DNA from 3 places in the Streptomyces sp. NPDC096339 genome. Region 3 is predicted to be linked to each of the others. Evidence: riboswitches for the same ligand, from Rfam matches in the RefSeq annotation. Region 3 holds a riboswitch; each other region holds the start of a gene.
What was found. Region 3 has a riboswitch for cyclic di-AMP ahead of ACIQ5Y_RS32765 (peptidoglycan DD-metalloendopeptidase family protein). Riboswitches for the same ligand answer to the same signal wherever they lie in the genome.
Positions count from the first base shown of each region.

Region 1 (4,259 bases), on a different contig from region 3:
GAGCGCCGCCTGACCCGAAGTCAGTTCCCGACCGAACTTGTGACATCCGTTCGAAGGCCGCTAGGTTCTGCCGTTACCCCGCCGTTATGCGAAAGGTGCAGCCTCATGCGTTCCGGGAACGGCCGCCACAGACGCCCCCGTCAGGTGCCCGCGATAGTCGTCACTGCCGGAGTCACCGGCTCCGCGCTGGCTCTGCCGCTGCTCGCCGCCACCGGCGCGAGCGCGGCCGACACCTCCACGTGGGACAAGGTCGCCGAATGCGAGAGCGGCGGCAGCTGGAGCGCCAACTTCGGCAGCGGTGCCTACGGCGGCCTCCAGTTCACCCAGGATGAGTGGGCGGAGGCCGGCGGCCTCGACTTCGCCGAGCGGGCCGACCTCGCCAGCCGTTCCCAGCAGATCGCCATCGCCGAACGGGTGCTCGCGGCGAAGGGCCCGCAGGCGTGGCCCATGTGCGCGGCGCCCGCCGGACTGGACGCCCAGGGCCCCGCCGCGGTGGTCGACCCCGGCCGGCCGGGCAGCGTCAAGCCCGCGCCCTCCCGCCCCGACGACGTCGTGCCGCCCTCCGGAGCCGTACCGCCGTCCACCGACTTCGGGGCCCCGACCCCGGGGATCGCCGACGGACCGCTCGGACCGAACCTCGGACTGCCCGTCATGCCCCCGGCCGACCTCCCCGTTGAGGAGCCCACGGTTCCGGGCAACTCGAACAACCCGGGCGACAAGGGCAATCAGGGCAACCCGGGCGGTCAGGGCAATCAGGGCAACTCGGGTAAGCCCGCGGACCCGGGTGTCCCGACCACACCTCCCACGACGGCGCCGACCGACCCGACCCTGCCTCCGGTCAACCCGACCAACCCGGTCGACCCGAGCGCCCCCACGGCGCCTGACGCCACGACGGCACCGTCCGCCACGCCCGGTGAGGGCAGCGGCAAGCACCGTGGGGCGCCCGCCGCCGAGGTGCCGGTCGCGCCTGACGCCGCGTCGGAGCCCGTCTACACGGTGAAGACGGGCGACAACCTGGCGGCCATCGCGGATGCCAAGGGGGTCAAGGGCGGCTGGAACGCCCTTTACAAGGCCAATGAGCAGGTCATCGGTGGGGACGCCAACTTGATCAAGCCTGGACAGAACCTGGATCTAACCGGCAAATAAGGGCACTTCACCGGACCGGTAAGAGTTGATTGTCCGTTTTCTGTAAGTGAGACATGTGTCTCTTCCGGTCAACTGGCGTGTCTCGCCTCGGGGCTTGCGCAAACCCCGTCCTCACCTGCGCAAACACCCCCGAGAAGGGCGCAAGTAGGGGCCGTTTCTCCCCGATGTCGCGCGTTGAACATCGGGGAGAGACCTGCCTACCTTCTGAATCGCCCGCCACCGCGGGCTCCTTCGACCGCATCGCCGAGTCCTGCCGGCGGACGGGGGGAACAGTCGTCGCGTCAAGCGCCGAAGGCAGGAGCGGGGGAACCAAGGTAGGCGCCGGGCGCGGCCGTTGAGAGACGGCGGCAACCGGCTAGGGGTCAAGACGTGCGCTAGGTCGCACGGCCGGGCAACTCATCCGCCCGAACCCGACAGCTCACCTCGTAGGCGTCGGTGAGGAGAACCTCATGCTGCTTTCCGGCAAGGGCAAGCACCGTCGCGCCACCAAGGCCGTCCGCATCGCCACGCTCGCCGGTGTCGCCGGCGCCGTCGTCGCCGCGCCGCTGATGGCCGCGGGCACCGCGAGCGCCGCCACCGCGGGCGAGTGGGACCGCGTCGCCCAGTGCGAGTCCGGTGGCAACTGGTCCATCAACACGGGCAACGGCTACTACGGCGGCCTGCAGTTCTCTTCCTCCACCTGGGCCGCGTACGGCGGCAAGGCGTACGCTCCGCAGGCCAACCAGGCCTCGAAGTCCCAGCAGATAGCCATCGCGGAGAAGGTCCTCAAGGGCCAGGGCAAGGGCGCCTGGCCGTCCTGCGGCGTGGGTCTGTCGAACTCCTCCTACGCCGGCGGCGGCTCGACCGAGACCCCGAAGACCGAGACCAAGAAGACCCAGCCGAAGAAGACCGAGACCAAGAAGGCCGAGACCAAGAAGGTCGAGACCAAGAAGGCGGAGACCAAGCGCTCCGAGGCCCCGGCCCCGACCACCCGCTCCGAGCGCACCGAGGCCCCCAAGACGGGCAACGGCTCGTACGAGGTCAAGGACGGCGACACCCTGGGCGCCATCGCCGACGCCAACGGCGTCAAGGGCGGCTGGGAGAAGCTCTTCGAGCTGAACAAGGACATCGTGTCCGACGCCGACCTGATCTTCCCCGGTCAGAAGCTGAAGCTCAGCTGAACAATGCGGCAATAGCCGCAGGCGTCTTCACCACACGTAACAGCCCCACCGCCCGGCGCGCCTTCCCCTCCACGCGCCGGGCGGTGGCGTGTGTACGGGCCAAGGCGCCTTCCTCCAGAGTCGTATGTCCTGGAACGGTGGTATTCGGGCCCTTTTTCGTCCCAGGACCCGGGCGGTCGGCGGGCCGAGTGCCCGGAGCCGGTTAGGCTCTAAGCGGCAAGGCCGTCCCACGGCCTGACATGCCGCCGCACACCCAGCGTCACATCCCAGAAGGAGATGCTCGTGCCGTCCATCGACGTCGTCGTAGCCCGGGAAATCCTGGACTCCCGAGGCAACCCCACGGTCGAGGTCGAGGTGGGCCTCGACGATGGCAGCACCGGCCGTGCTGCAGTTCCGTCCGGTGCCTCCACCGGTGCATTCGAAGCCGTAGAGCTCCGTGACGGTGACCCCAACCGTTACCTCGGCAAGGGCGTCGAGAAGGCCGTCCTCGCCGTCATCGAGCAGCTCGGCCCCGAGCTCGTCGGCTACGACGCCACCGAGCAGCGCCTGATCGACCAGGCGATGATCGACCTGGACGCCACCGAGAACAAGGGCTCCCTCGGCGCCAACGCCATCCTCGGTGTCTCCCTCGCCGTGGCGCACGCCGCGTCCGAGGCCTCCGACCTTCCGCTCTTCCGCTACCTCGGCGGCCCGAACGCGCACCTGCTGCCCGTTCCGATGATGAACATCCTCAACGGTGGGTCGCACGCCGACTCCAACGTCGACATCCAGGAGTTCATGATCGCCCCGATCGGCGCGGAGTCCTTCTCCGAGGCGCTGCGCTGGGGTGCCGAGGTCTACCACACCCTCAAGAAGGTCCTGCACACCAAGGGCCTGTCCACCGGTCTCGGTGACGAGGGCGGCTTCGCCCCCAACCTGGAGTCCAACCGCGCCGCGCTCGACCTCATCGTCGAGGCCATCAAGCAGGCCGGCTACACCCCGGGCAAGGACATCGCGCTCGCGCTCGACGTCGCCGCGTCCGAGTTCTACAAGGACGGCAAGTACGAGTTCGAGGGCCAGTCCCGCTCGGCCGCCGAGATGACCGACTACTACGCCGAGCTCGTCGAGGCGTACCCGCTCGTCTCCATCGAGGACCCGCTGTTCGAGGACGACTGGGCCGGCTGGAAGACCGTCACCGAGCGCATCGGCGGCAAGGTGCAGATCGTCGGCGACGACCTCTTCGTCACCAACCCGGAGCGCCTGGCCCGCGGCATCGAGGAGGGCTCCGCGAACGCCCTGCTCGTGAAGGTGAACCAGATCGGTTCGCTGACCGAGACCCTCGACGCCGTCGAGATGGCCCAGCGCAACGGCTTCAAGTGCATGATGTCGCACCGCTCCGGTGAGACCGAGGACGTCACCATCGCCGACCTCGCCGTCGCCGTGAACTGCGGTCAGATCAAGACCGGTGCCCCGGCCCGCTCGGACCGCGTCGCCAAGTACAACCAGCTGCTGCGCATCGAGGAGATCCTCGACGACGCCGCGGTGTACGCGGGCCGCTCCGCCTTCCCGCGCTTCAAGGGCTGATCCGGACCTCCGGGTCTAGCCTCCGTACGTCCCCGCACTCGGTCCCGTACCGTGTGCGGGGACGTATTGGTTGGTACGTGTACGTGTACACAGGGGAGGCGGATCAATGGCCGGGAACCGGGATCGGTTCTCCACCTTCTCCACCGCGACCAGGCTCAAGCAGCTCGGCGAGCGGACCGCCGCCCACGTCTACCGCTCCCAGTCGCGCCGTCAGGTCCGCCGCAGCCGGCTCACCGGACGCGCGGCCCTGCTGGTGCTCGTCCTCTGTACGCTGGTCGTCGCCCTCGCGTATCCGATGCGCCAGTACGTCTCCCAGCGCTCGGAGATCGCGGAGCAGCAGAAGGCGGCCGCCGCGGCGCGGGACCGCCTGGAGCGGCTCCGCGACGAGAA
Region 1 is NZ_JBIWFI010000027.1:90,893-95,151, forward strand. Features, by position in the region: gene ACIQ5Y_RS28240 (cytochrome P450) at 1-2, shown strand, start outside; gene ACIQ5Y_RS28245 (transglycosylase family protein) at 106-1,146, shown strand; cyclic di-AMP (ydaO/yuaA leader) riboswitch at 1,423-1,593, shown strand; gene ACIQ5Y_RS28250 (transglycosylase family protein) at 1,596-2,306, shown strand; gene eno (phosphopyruvate hydratase) at 2,583-3,869, shown strand; gene ACIQ5Y_RS28260 (septum formation initiator family protein) at 3,976-4,259, shown strand, end outside.
Region 1: another riboswitch for cyclic di-AMP. It lies ahead of ACIQ5Y_RS28250 (transglycosylase family protein); the one in region 3 lies ahead of ACIQ5Y_RS32765 (peptidoglycan DD-metalloendopeptidase family protein).

Region 2 (4,259 bases), on a different contig from region 3:
CGCTGACGATCCTGGGCGGCGGGGAGTCCTCCCTGCTGCACAACCGTCTGGTACGCCGCGACCAGACGGCCGTCGCGGCCGGTTTCGGCATGCTGCGCCTGGCGGGCGCGCCCTCCCTGGGCTGGCTGGACGTCAAGACCTCCAGCGGGGTCGAGGTGCCCGTCATCGAGGCCGCCGTGGACGAGGAGCTCGCGCGGTTCGCCGCCGAGGGCCCGACCGCCGAGGAGATGGAGCGCGCACAGGCACAGCTGGAGCGCGAGTGGCTGGACCGGCTGAGCACGGTGGCCGGCCGCGCGGACGAACTGTGCCGTTTCGCGGTGCTGTTCGGCGACCCGCAGCTGGCGCTGACCGCCGTCCAGCGGGTCCTCTCCGTCACCGCGGAGGAGGTGCAGGCCGTGGCCGCGGCCCGACTGCGCCCCGACAACCGCGCGGTCCTGGTCTACGAGCCGCTGCCGGGCTCCGAGGAGTCCGCCGAGTCCGACGAGAGCGACGAGAACGAGGGGGCGGAGCAGTGAGCGACACCGCAGCCGTCACGATGACCTTCCACCCGCGGCCGCAGGCCGGCGAGGCCAGGCCGTGGGCCTTCCCCGCCCCCGAGCGGGGGGTGCTGCCGAACGGCCTCACCCTGCTGCGCTGCCACCGGCCGGGCCAGCAGGTCGTCGCCGTCGAGATCAACCTGGCCGCCCCGCTGGACGCGGAGCCCGAGGGCCTGGACGGCGTGGCCACCATCATGGCCCGCGCGCTCTCCGAGGGCACCGACAAGCACTCCGCCGAGGAGTTCGCCGCCGAGCTGGAGCGCTGCGGGGCCACCCTCGACGCGCACGCCGACCACCCGGGCCTGCGGGTCTCCCTGGAGGTCCCGGCCTCGCGCCTGCACAAGGCCCTGGGGTTGCTCGCCGAGGCGCTGCGCGCGCCCGCCTTCGCCGACAGCGAGGTCGACCGGCTGGTGCGCAACCGGCTCGACGAGATCCCGCACGAGCAGGCCAATCCGCAGCGCCGGGCCGCCAAGCAGCTCTCCAAGGAGCTCTTCCCGGCCGCCCTGCGGATGTCCCGCCCGCGCCAGGGCACCGAGGAGACGGTCGCCCGGATCGACGCCACCGCCGTACGCGCCTTCTACGAGGCCCACGTACGCCCCGCCACCGCCACCGCGGTGGTCGTCGGCGATCTCACCGGCATCGACCTGGACGCCGTGCTGGCGGACACCCTGGGCACCTGGACGGGCGACCTCGCCGAGCCGCTCCCGGTGCCCCCGGTGACCGCGGACGACACCGGTCGCGTGGTCATCGTGGACCGGCCCGGCGCGGTCCAGACGCAGCTGCTGATCGGCCGTATCGGGCCGGACCGCCACGACCGGGTCTGGGCGGCCCAGGTGCTCGGCACGTACTGCCTGGGCGGCACCCTCACCTCCCGCCTGGACAAGGTGCTGCGCGAGGAGAAGGGCTACACCTACGGCGTCCGCGCCTTCGGCCAGGTGCTGCGCTCCACCGCGGACGGCAAGGGCGCCTCGATGCTCGCCATCAGCGGCTCGGTGGACACCCCGAACACCGGACCGGCCCTGGAGGACCTCTGGAAGGTGCTGCGCACCCTCGCGGAGGGCGGCCTGACCGACGCCGAACGGGACGTGGCGGTGCAGAACTTGGTGGGCGTGGCCCCGCTGAAGTTCGAGACGGCGGCCTCGGTCGCCGGCACCCTCGCCGACCAGGTCGAGCAGGAACTCCCGGACGACTTCCAGGCGCAGTTGTACGCGCGGCTCGCCGAAACCGGCACCGTTGAGGCCACTTCGGCGGTCGTGAGCGCCTTCCCGGCGGACCGGCTCGTCACGGTGCTGGTGGGCGACGCGTCGCTGATCGAGGAGCCGGTGCGGGCCCTCGGCATCGGTGAAGTGAGCGTCGTCACCAACTGAAGTGACCCACTGAGGTCCCCAACTGGGGCCTGAACGGCGCTTCTTGAAGGGGCCCGGGCGGCTTGACCGCCTGGGCCCCTTTTGTCCGTTTGGTAGGGGGGTTGCCTGTTTGCGGTGTGGCGTACGCAACAAAAAGGCGTGTCTGTTTGGTGATTGGCTGATGATCCGCCTAGCGTCGGCCGTGCTGTCCGTCAGTTGTACGCGCCGCATCCGCGGCACCGGACAGCGATCGCCGAGTCCCCGTCAGGCGCGAGCCTGGGGAGCCGGGGACCCACATCAGTCCCTGGGGTGAATCGGACCGCCTCGCAAGAGGAGGCCCGTAGGAGACCTTCCTGCTCCGAACCCGTCAGCTAACCCGGTAGGCGAGAAGGAAGGAAAGGATCAGCCCCTTCATGGCGTTTGGCAGTCGTCCCGCCGGCTCCGGTAAGCACCGTGGTTCCAGCCGTCTGAGCCGCAAGACCGCCGGTTACGCCGGCATAGCCGCCCTCGCCACGACCGGCGTCGTCGGCACCATCGCAGCCCCGGCCTTCGCCGCGGACAACGGTGGCAACAACCACTCGCAGGACAACACGCTCGGCGCGGTCGTCGTCGCCGACGAGCTCCCGGGCGACATCGCCGAGCAGGCCGACTCCCAGCAGCGCGCCGCCGAGCACGCCGCCGCCAAGGCGCAGGCCGAGGCCGACGCCCGGCAGCAGGCCGCCGAGGCCAAGCGTCTCGCCGAGGCCAAGGCGAAGGCCGAGCGCGAGGCCGCCGAGCGCGCGGCCCGCGAGGAGGAGCGCAAGCGCCTCAACACCTTCGTCGCCCCGGTCGACGGCTCCTACGTCTCCACGCAGTACCACGCGGGCGGCGGCATGTGGTCCTCCGGCAGCCACACGGGCATCGACTTCCACGCCGACGAGGGCACCTCGGTCCACGCGGTGGGCGCCGGTGTCGTCGTCGAGGCGGGCTGGGGCGGCGCGTACGGCAACAACGTCGTCATCAAGCACAACGACGGCACGTACACGCAGTACGGCCACATGCTGCGACTGAACGTCTCCGTCGGCCAGCAGGTCACCGCGGGCCAGCAGATCGGCCTGTCGGGCTCCACGGGCAACTCCAGCGGCCCGCACCTGCACTTCGAGGCCCGCACCGGCGCCAAGTACGGCTCGGACATCAACCCCCTCGCCTACCTGCGCTCGCACGGCGTCGACCTCTGAGCGACTCCGCTCCGTCGCTCCGCCCGCTCCACCGAAGGCCCCGGCTCCCCGAGCCGGGGCCTTCGTGTTTTGGGGGGCTTCCCGGGGCTTCCCGAAGCTTCCCGTGGTTTCCCGAGGTTTCCCATTTCCGGACGCTCTCGGAAATCATCGTGTGTTGCAATAGAGTCGCAGCAGTGGTGGCACCAATGAGGGTGTGAGTCGGAAAAGGCGGAGGTTCGGTCTTGCGTATTCCTGCGCACGCGGTATGCACGGCAATTCGCGACGACATCGTCTCCGGGGTCTTCGGGCCGGGCGGCAGGCTGACCGAGGAGGTCCTGGCCCGCCGGTACGGAGTCTCCCGCGTCCCGGTCCGTGAGGCACTGAGGACCCTGGAGTCCGAGGGGTTCGTGACCACGCGGCGGCACGCGGGGGCCTGCGTGGCCGAGCCGACGGAGCAGGAGGCCGCCGATCTGCTGGAGCTGCGGATGCTGCTGGAGCCGCTCGCCGCGGCCAGGGCGGCCCGGCGGCGCACCGAGGCGCACCTCAAGGTGCTGCGGGGGCTGGTCAGGCTGGGCCAGGAGCGGGCCAGGCGGGGCCAGGGGGAGGATCTGCGGTCCCTGGGCGGCTGGTTCCACGAGACGCTCGCGCAGGCCTCGGGCAGCCCGGGACTGATCGCGCTGCTCACCCAGATGCGGTACAAGGTCGCGTGGATGTACGTGGTCGAGGCGCCGGCCCGGCCCGTGGAGTCCTGGGCGGAGCACGGCGCGGTGGTGGACGCCGTGGCCCGGGGCGACGCGGAGCGGGCGCGTGCGCTGGCGGCGGTCCACGCGGAGCGCGCGGCGGGGGCGCACCGGCTGCGGATCCGGTCGGCGGTGAGCACTTCGCAACCTGCCGTAAACATGTCGAGCGGCCGGCATTAACAGGGGCCGTATACAAAGGGTGGGCGCCGGTTTTCCGTGGGCGGAATTCGGGCTGTTTGTGAATTCGCTGCGCGCGGTGCGGATCGCTGCGCGATGCGGGCTGCTTTTGGTGCGGGTAATTCCGGCGAGTTCAATTCGGCTGCGCCGGTCCTTTGCGCCGGTCCTTTGCGCGGGTGCGGCCGGCTTCGGGTCGGGGGGTGGGGCGGGCCGGCGGATTCGGGTGCGGCTCCGCCGCCGGGGCTCCGCCCCGGACCCCGCTCC
Region 2 is NZ_JBIWFI010000032.1:32,384-36,642, reverse strand. Features, by position in the region: gene ACIQ5Y_RS30590 (M16 family metallopeptidase) at 1-515, shown strand, start outside; gene ACIQ5Y_RS30585 (M16 family metallopeptidase) at 536-1,903, shown strand; cyclic di-AMP (ydaO/yuaA leader) riboswitch at 2,124-2,283, shown strand; gene ACIQ5Y_RS30580 (M23 family metallopeptidase) at 2,296-3,099, shown strand; gene ACIQ5Y_RS30575 (GntR family transcriptional regulator) at 3,321-3,998, shown strand.
Region 2: another riboswitch for cyclic di-AMP. It lies ahead of ACIQ5Y_RS30580 (M23 family metallopeptidase); the one in region 3 lies ahead of ACIQ5Y_RS32765 (peptidoglycan DD-metalloendopeptidase family protein).

Region 3 (4,259 bases):
CCTCCCCCGCTCCCCCCGTCTACAGCGGCAGCAGGTCCGGCCGCTTCGCCTCGACGTGGTCACCGGAGGACTCCCCGCGCAGCCGCCGGCCGATCCAGGGAACCAGGTGCTCTCGCGCCCAGTGGATGTTGTCCCGGGTCACGTCGACCGATCCGCGCGGGCGCTCCGGCGGCCACGGCTGGTCGGGGTCGGCCGGCACGTCCAGTCCGAGCACCTGGGCGGCGCGCAGCGCGACCCGGGTGTGCCCCTCGGGCGACAGGTGCAGCCGGTCGGTGTCCCACGCCCTTCGGTCCTGTACTGATTTCAGGGACCAGAGGTCGAGGACCGGGCAGTCGTACCGGTCGGCGATGGCGCGGACGTGGACGCTGTACGTCGCCACCTTGCCCCGCAGGTGCTTGAGGACCGGTACGCCCCGGGTGTCGAAGCCGGTGGTGATCACGACCCGGCCGACGGCTCCGGCGAGGTCGGCCACGGCCGCCTCGAAGCGCTCCGCCACGTCGTCGGGGTCGGTGCCGGGCCGGATGATGTCGTTGCCGCCCGCGCAGAAGGTCACGAGGTCCGGCGCGAGCGCCTTGGCCCGCGGGACCTGGTCGGCCACGATCTGGTCGAGGAGTTTGCCGCGCACGGCCAGGTTCGCGTACCGGAATTCGCCTTCTGGATGCCGGTCGGCCAGGAGCACGGCGAGCCGGTCCGCCCAGCCGAGATAAGTGTCCCCGGGTCCCGGGTCCCCCACGCCCTCGGTGAAGCTGTCCCCGATCGCCGCGTACGAGCCGATGGTCTTGGGTTTCGTCGTCGTCGCTGCCACGAGACGACATCCTTCACTCTCGTAACCAACCTACGCCAACGTAATGAGGGGTTGACGGGCCGTGATCTTTACCACCCGGGGGATAAGGAATACGTACACGTGAGGCCGGGACCCCCCTCGGGTCCCGGCCTCACGTGTGCCTGCGCTCCTGCGGCGGCCGCCGTCAGATGCTGACGCCCTTGGCGCGGAGGTAGCTCAGCGGGTCGATGTCGGAGCCGTAGGACGGGCCCGTGCGGATCTCGAAGTGCAGGTGGGGGCCGGTGGAGTTGCCGGTGGAACCGGACAGGCCGATGGTCTGGCCCGCGGTGACGCTCTGGCCGACGGAGACGGACAGCGAGGAGAGGTGGCCGTACTGCGAGTAGTTGCCGTCCGCGTGCCGGATGACGACCTCGTTGCCGTACGCGCCGCCCCAGCCGGCCGAGACGACGGTACCCGCGCCGACGGCCCGGACCGTGGTGCCGGAGCTCGCGATGAAGTCGACACCGGTGTGGTAGCCGGAGGACCACATGCTGCCCGCGACCTTGTACTGGGTGGAGATGCCGGTACTGGCGAGCGGGGCCACGAAGCCGGAGGCCGACGTCTTGGCCGCGGGGGCCTCGACCGCGGACTCCTGCTGCGCCGGGGCCGCCTGCTCGGGCGCCTGCTCGGCCGCCTGAGGAGCGGACTTCGGGGCCGCCTTGTGCGCGGTCCTGGGAGCGGCCTTCGGGGCGGATTCCGCCGGAGCCGGAGCCTGAGCCGGGGCCGCCTCGGCCGCACCGCCGAGGTTCAGCTTCAGGCCGGGGTGGATCAGATCGGGGTTGGCGCCGACCGCCTCGCGGTTGTCGGCGTAGAGCTGCTGCCAGCCGCCGGACAGGTGGCGCTCGGCGGCGATCTTGGAGAGGTAGTCACCCGGGACGACCGTGTAGGCCGTCGGCGCGGCCTCTGCCCGGAGCGGGGCGGAGACCTGCGGGGCCGCCACGGGTGCCTCGACGGCCCGGGCCGTCGTGGCGGCCGCCGGGGCACCGGCCGCGTGGGCGCCGGCGGCGCCCATCAGCGGCAGCGCGAGGGCCGCGCCACCGGTACCGGCGACGGCGAAGCCGCGCGATATCGAAAGGGACTTGGGGCGGCGGTGCTTACCCTTTGCAGGCATGTCGCATTCCTCTCCGGTGCCTGCGAGGTGAGCTGTCGGGTTCGGACTGGAGATGTCCGGCCGCACATGAACGGAACATGTACGGCTTCACCCCTAGCCGTCCCGGGCTTGAGTTCCGGGACAGCGGCTTACCTGGTTCCCCCGCTCCTGCCGCGCGTGAATGGTCGAGTGCGGTTTCCGGGCGGCGGCAGGATTCGGCGATCCACCCGGATCGGTCGCGAACGTAATCCCAAAAGGCCGTGCCGAACAAGCCGCGAATTTCCTGACGGAATCACAGGGACGGGAAACCGGGGGAATGCCGGTCACCCTCCGTCCATTCCCGTCCGCCAACAACCGCTCCGGCGCGGGCATTCGGCTTTCGCGATCAGGCACTCACGGTCACCGTATGATCTGGCTCACGGGGACGCGCCCGATCTCGCCTCCGCTTATGGCAAGTTGTCGCCAAGTAGTGTAATTCGGACAGAGCACCCAGAAGCAGCATCACGAAGCGGAGGAGTTCCCTTGACCCAGCAGATACAGGAGCCGGAACTGTCCGGAGTGCGCAATTTCCGCGATGTGGGCGGATTGCCGACTTCTGATGGACGAAGGGTCAGGACGGGACGACTGTTCCGAAGCGGACATCTGGCGCATGCCACTGAAACCGATACAGAATTCCTCGGTTCGCTCGGCCTCCACACCGTCTTCGACTTCCGCAACGGCGCCGACCACGCGCTGGAGGGCCCGGACGTGGAACTGCCCGGCGTGCGGAACGTCAACATCCCGCTCTCGGACCCGGCCGACGGTCGCGAGTTCTGGAAGATGGTCCGCGACGGCGATCTCGAACAGCTCCGCACGATCCTGGGCGACGGGAAGGCCGCCGCCCGGATGACGAACTCGTACCGGGCGATGATCAAGAGCCGCACCGCCGAGCACAGCCGGGTCCTGCACGCCCTCGCCGAGGACAGCGTGCCGGCGCTCATGCACTGCGCCGCCGGCAAGGACCGGGCCGGCCTGTCGATCGCCGTCACCCTGCTGGCGCTGGACGTCGAGCGCGAGGCGATCGTCGCGGACTACCTGGAGTCGAACGCCCCGCACCGCCGCTACCGGGTCCGCCGGAGCGACGAGTCCGCCGAGGCCCGCTCCCCCGAGGTGATGGAGCTGCTCTCCCCGCTCTTCGACGCCCGCGCCGAATACCTGGTCGCGGCCTTCGACACCATCGAGGAGACCTGGGGCGGGGTGGACCGCTACCTGGAGGAGGGCCTCGGGCTCACGCCCGGGACCCGGAGCCGGCTGCGCGAGCGGCTGCTCGACTGACGTGCCGGTCGGAGGGGGAGCGCACACCGGGCGCCGCCCCCTCCGCCCCGCTCAGCGGTTGCCGACCGCCTGCTTGACCAGGGTCCTGCCGAAGTCCCACATGAGCCCCGAGCCGCCGTGCGCATCGTCCATGACCGCGCGGAAGGCCACGACGAACCGGTCGACGTCGCGCTCGTCCACGATCAGCGGCGGGATGAGCTTGATCACCTCCAGATGGTCCCCGGAGACCTGGGTGAGGATCCGGTGCTTCTGGAGCAGGGGCACCACGACCATCTGCGCGAAGAGCCCCTTGCGGGCCGCCTGGAGCATCGTCCAGCGGCTGCGCAGCCCCAGTGAGGTCGGCCGGCCGAACTCGATGCCGATCATCAGCCCGCGCCCGCGGACCTCGTGGAGCAGTTCGTACTCGTCCACGAGCGCGGCCAGCCGCCCGTGCAGCAGGTCGCCCATCGCCCGGGCGCCCGCCACGATCTCCTCGTCCTCCATGACCGAGAGCACCGCGAGCCCGGCGGCCATCGCCTGCGCGTTGGAGCCGAAGCTCGCGGAGTGCACGAGCACCCGGTCCATGGAGGAGTAGACCTTCTTGAAGATCCAGTCCTTGCCGAGGGTCGCGCCGACCGGCACGTAGCCGCCCGACAGCGCCTTGGCCACGCACACCAGGTCCGGCTCCACGCCCGGCTCGTGCTGGTAGGCGTAGAAATCGCCGGTACGTCCCAGGCCGGTCTGCACCTCGTCCGCGATCAGCAGTGCCTTGTGCCGGTGCAGCAGTTCCTGCGCGGCCGACAGGAATCCGGGCGGGGCCGCGAGGACCCCCTTGCCCTGGATCGGCTCGACGACGAGGCCGGCCACGTCTCCCTTGCGGAGCTCTCGCTCCAGGGCTGCCAGGTCCCCGAGCGCGATCCTCGTATCGGGGAGCAGCGGGGCGAAACCGTCGCGGAAGCCGCTCTCCCCGTTGACCGAGAGCGAGCCCGTGGTCAGTCCGTGGAAGGCGTGGTCGCAGTACAGGATCCTCGTTCGCCCGGTGGCGTACCGGGC
Region 3 is NZ_JBIWFI010000037.1:25,892-30,150, reverse strand. Features, by position in the region: gene ACIQ5Y_RS32770 (SGNH/GDSL hydrolase family protein) at 20-805, opposite strand; gene ACIQ5Y_RS32765 (peptidoglycan DD-metalloendopeptidase family protein) at 969-1,934, opposite strand; cyclic di-AMP (ydaO/yuaA leader) riboswitch at 1,939-2,144, opposite strand; gene ACIQ5Y_RS32760 (tyrosine-protein phosphatase) at 2,436-3,227, shown strand; gene ACIQ5Y_RS32755 (aspartate aminotransferase family protein) at 3,279-4,259, opposite strand, start outside.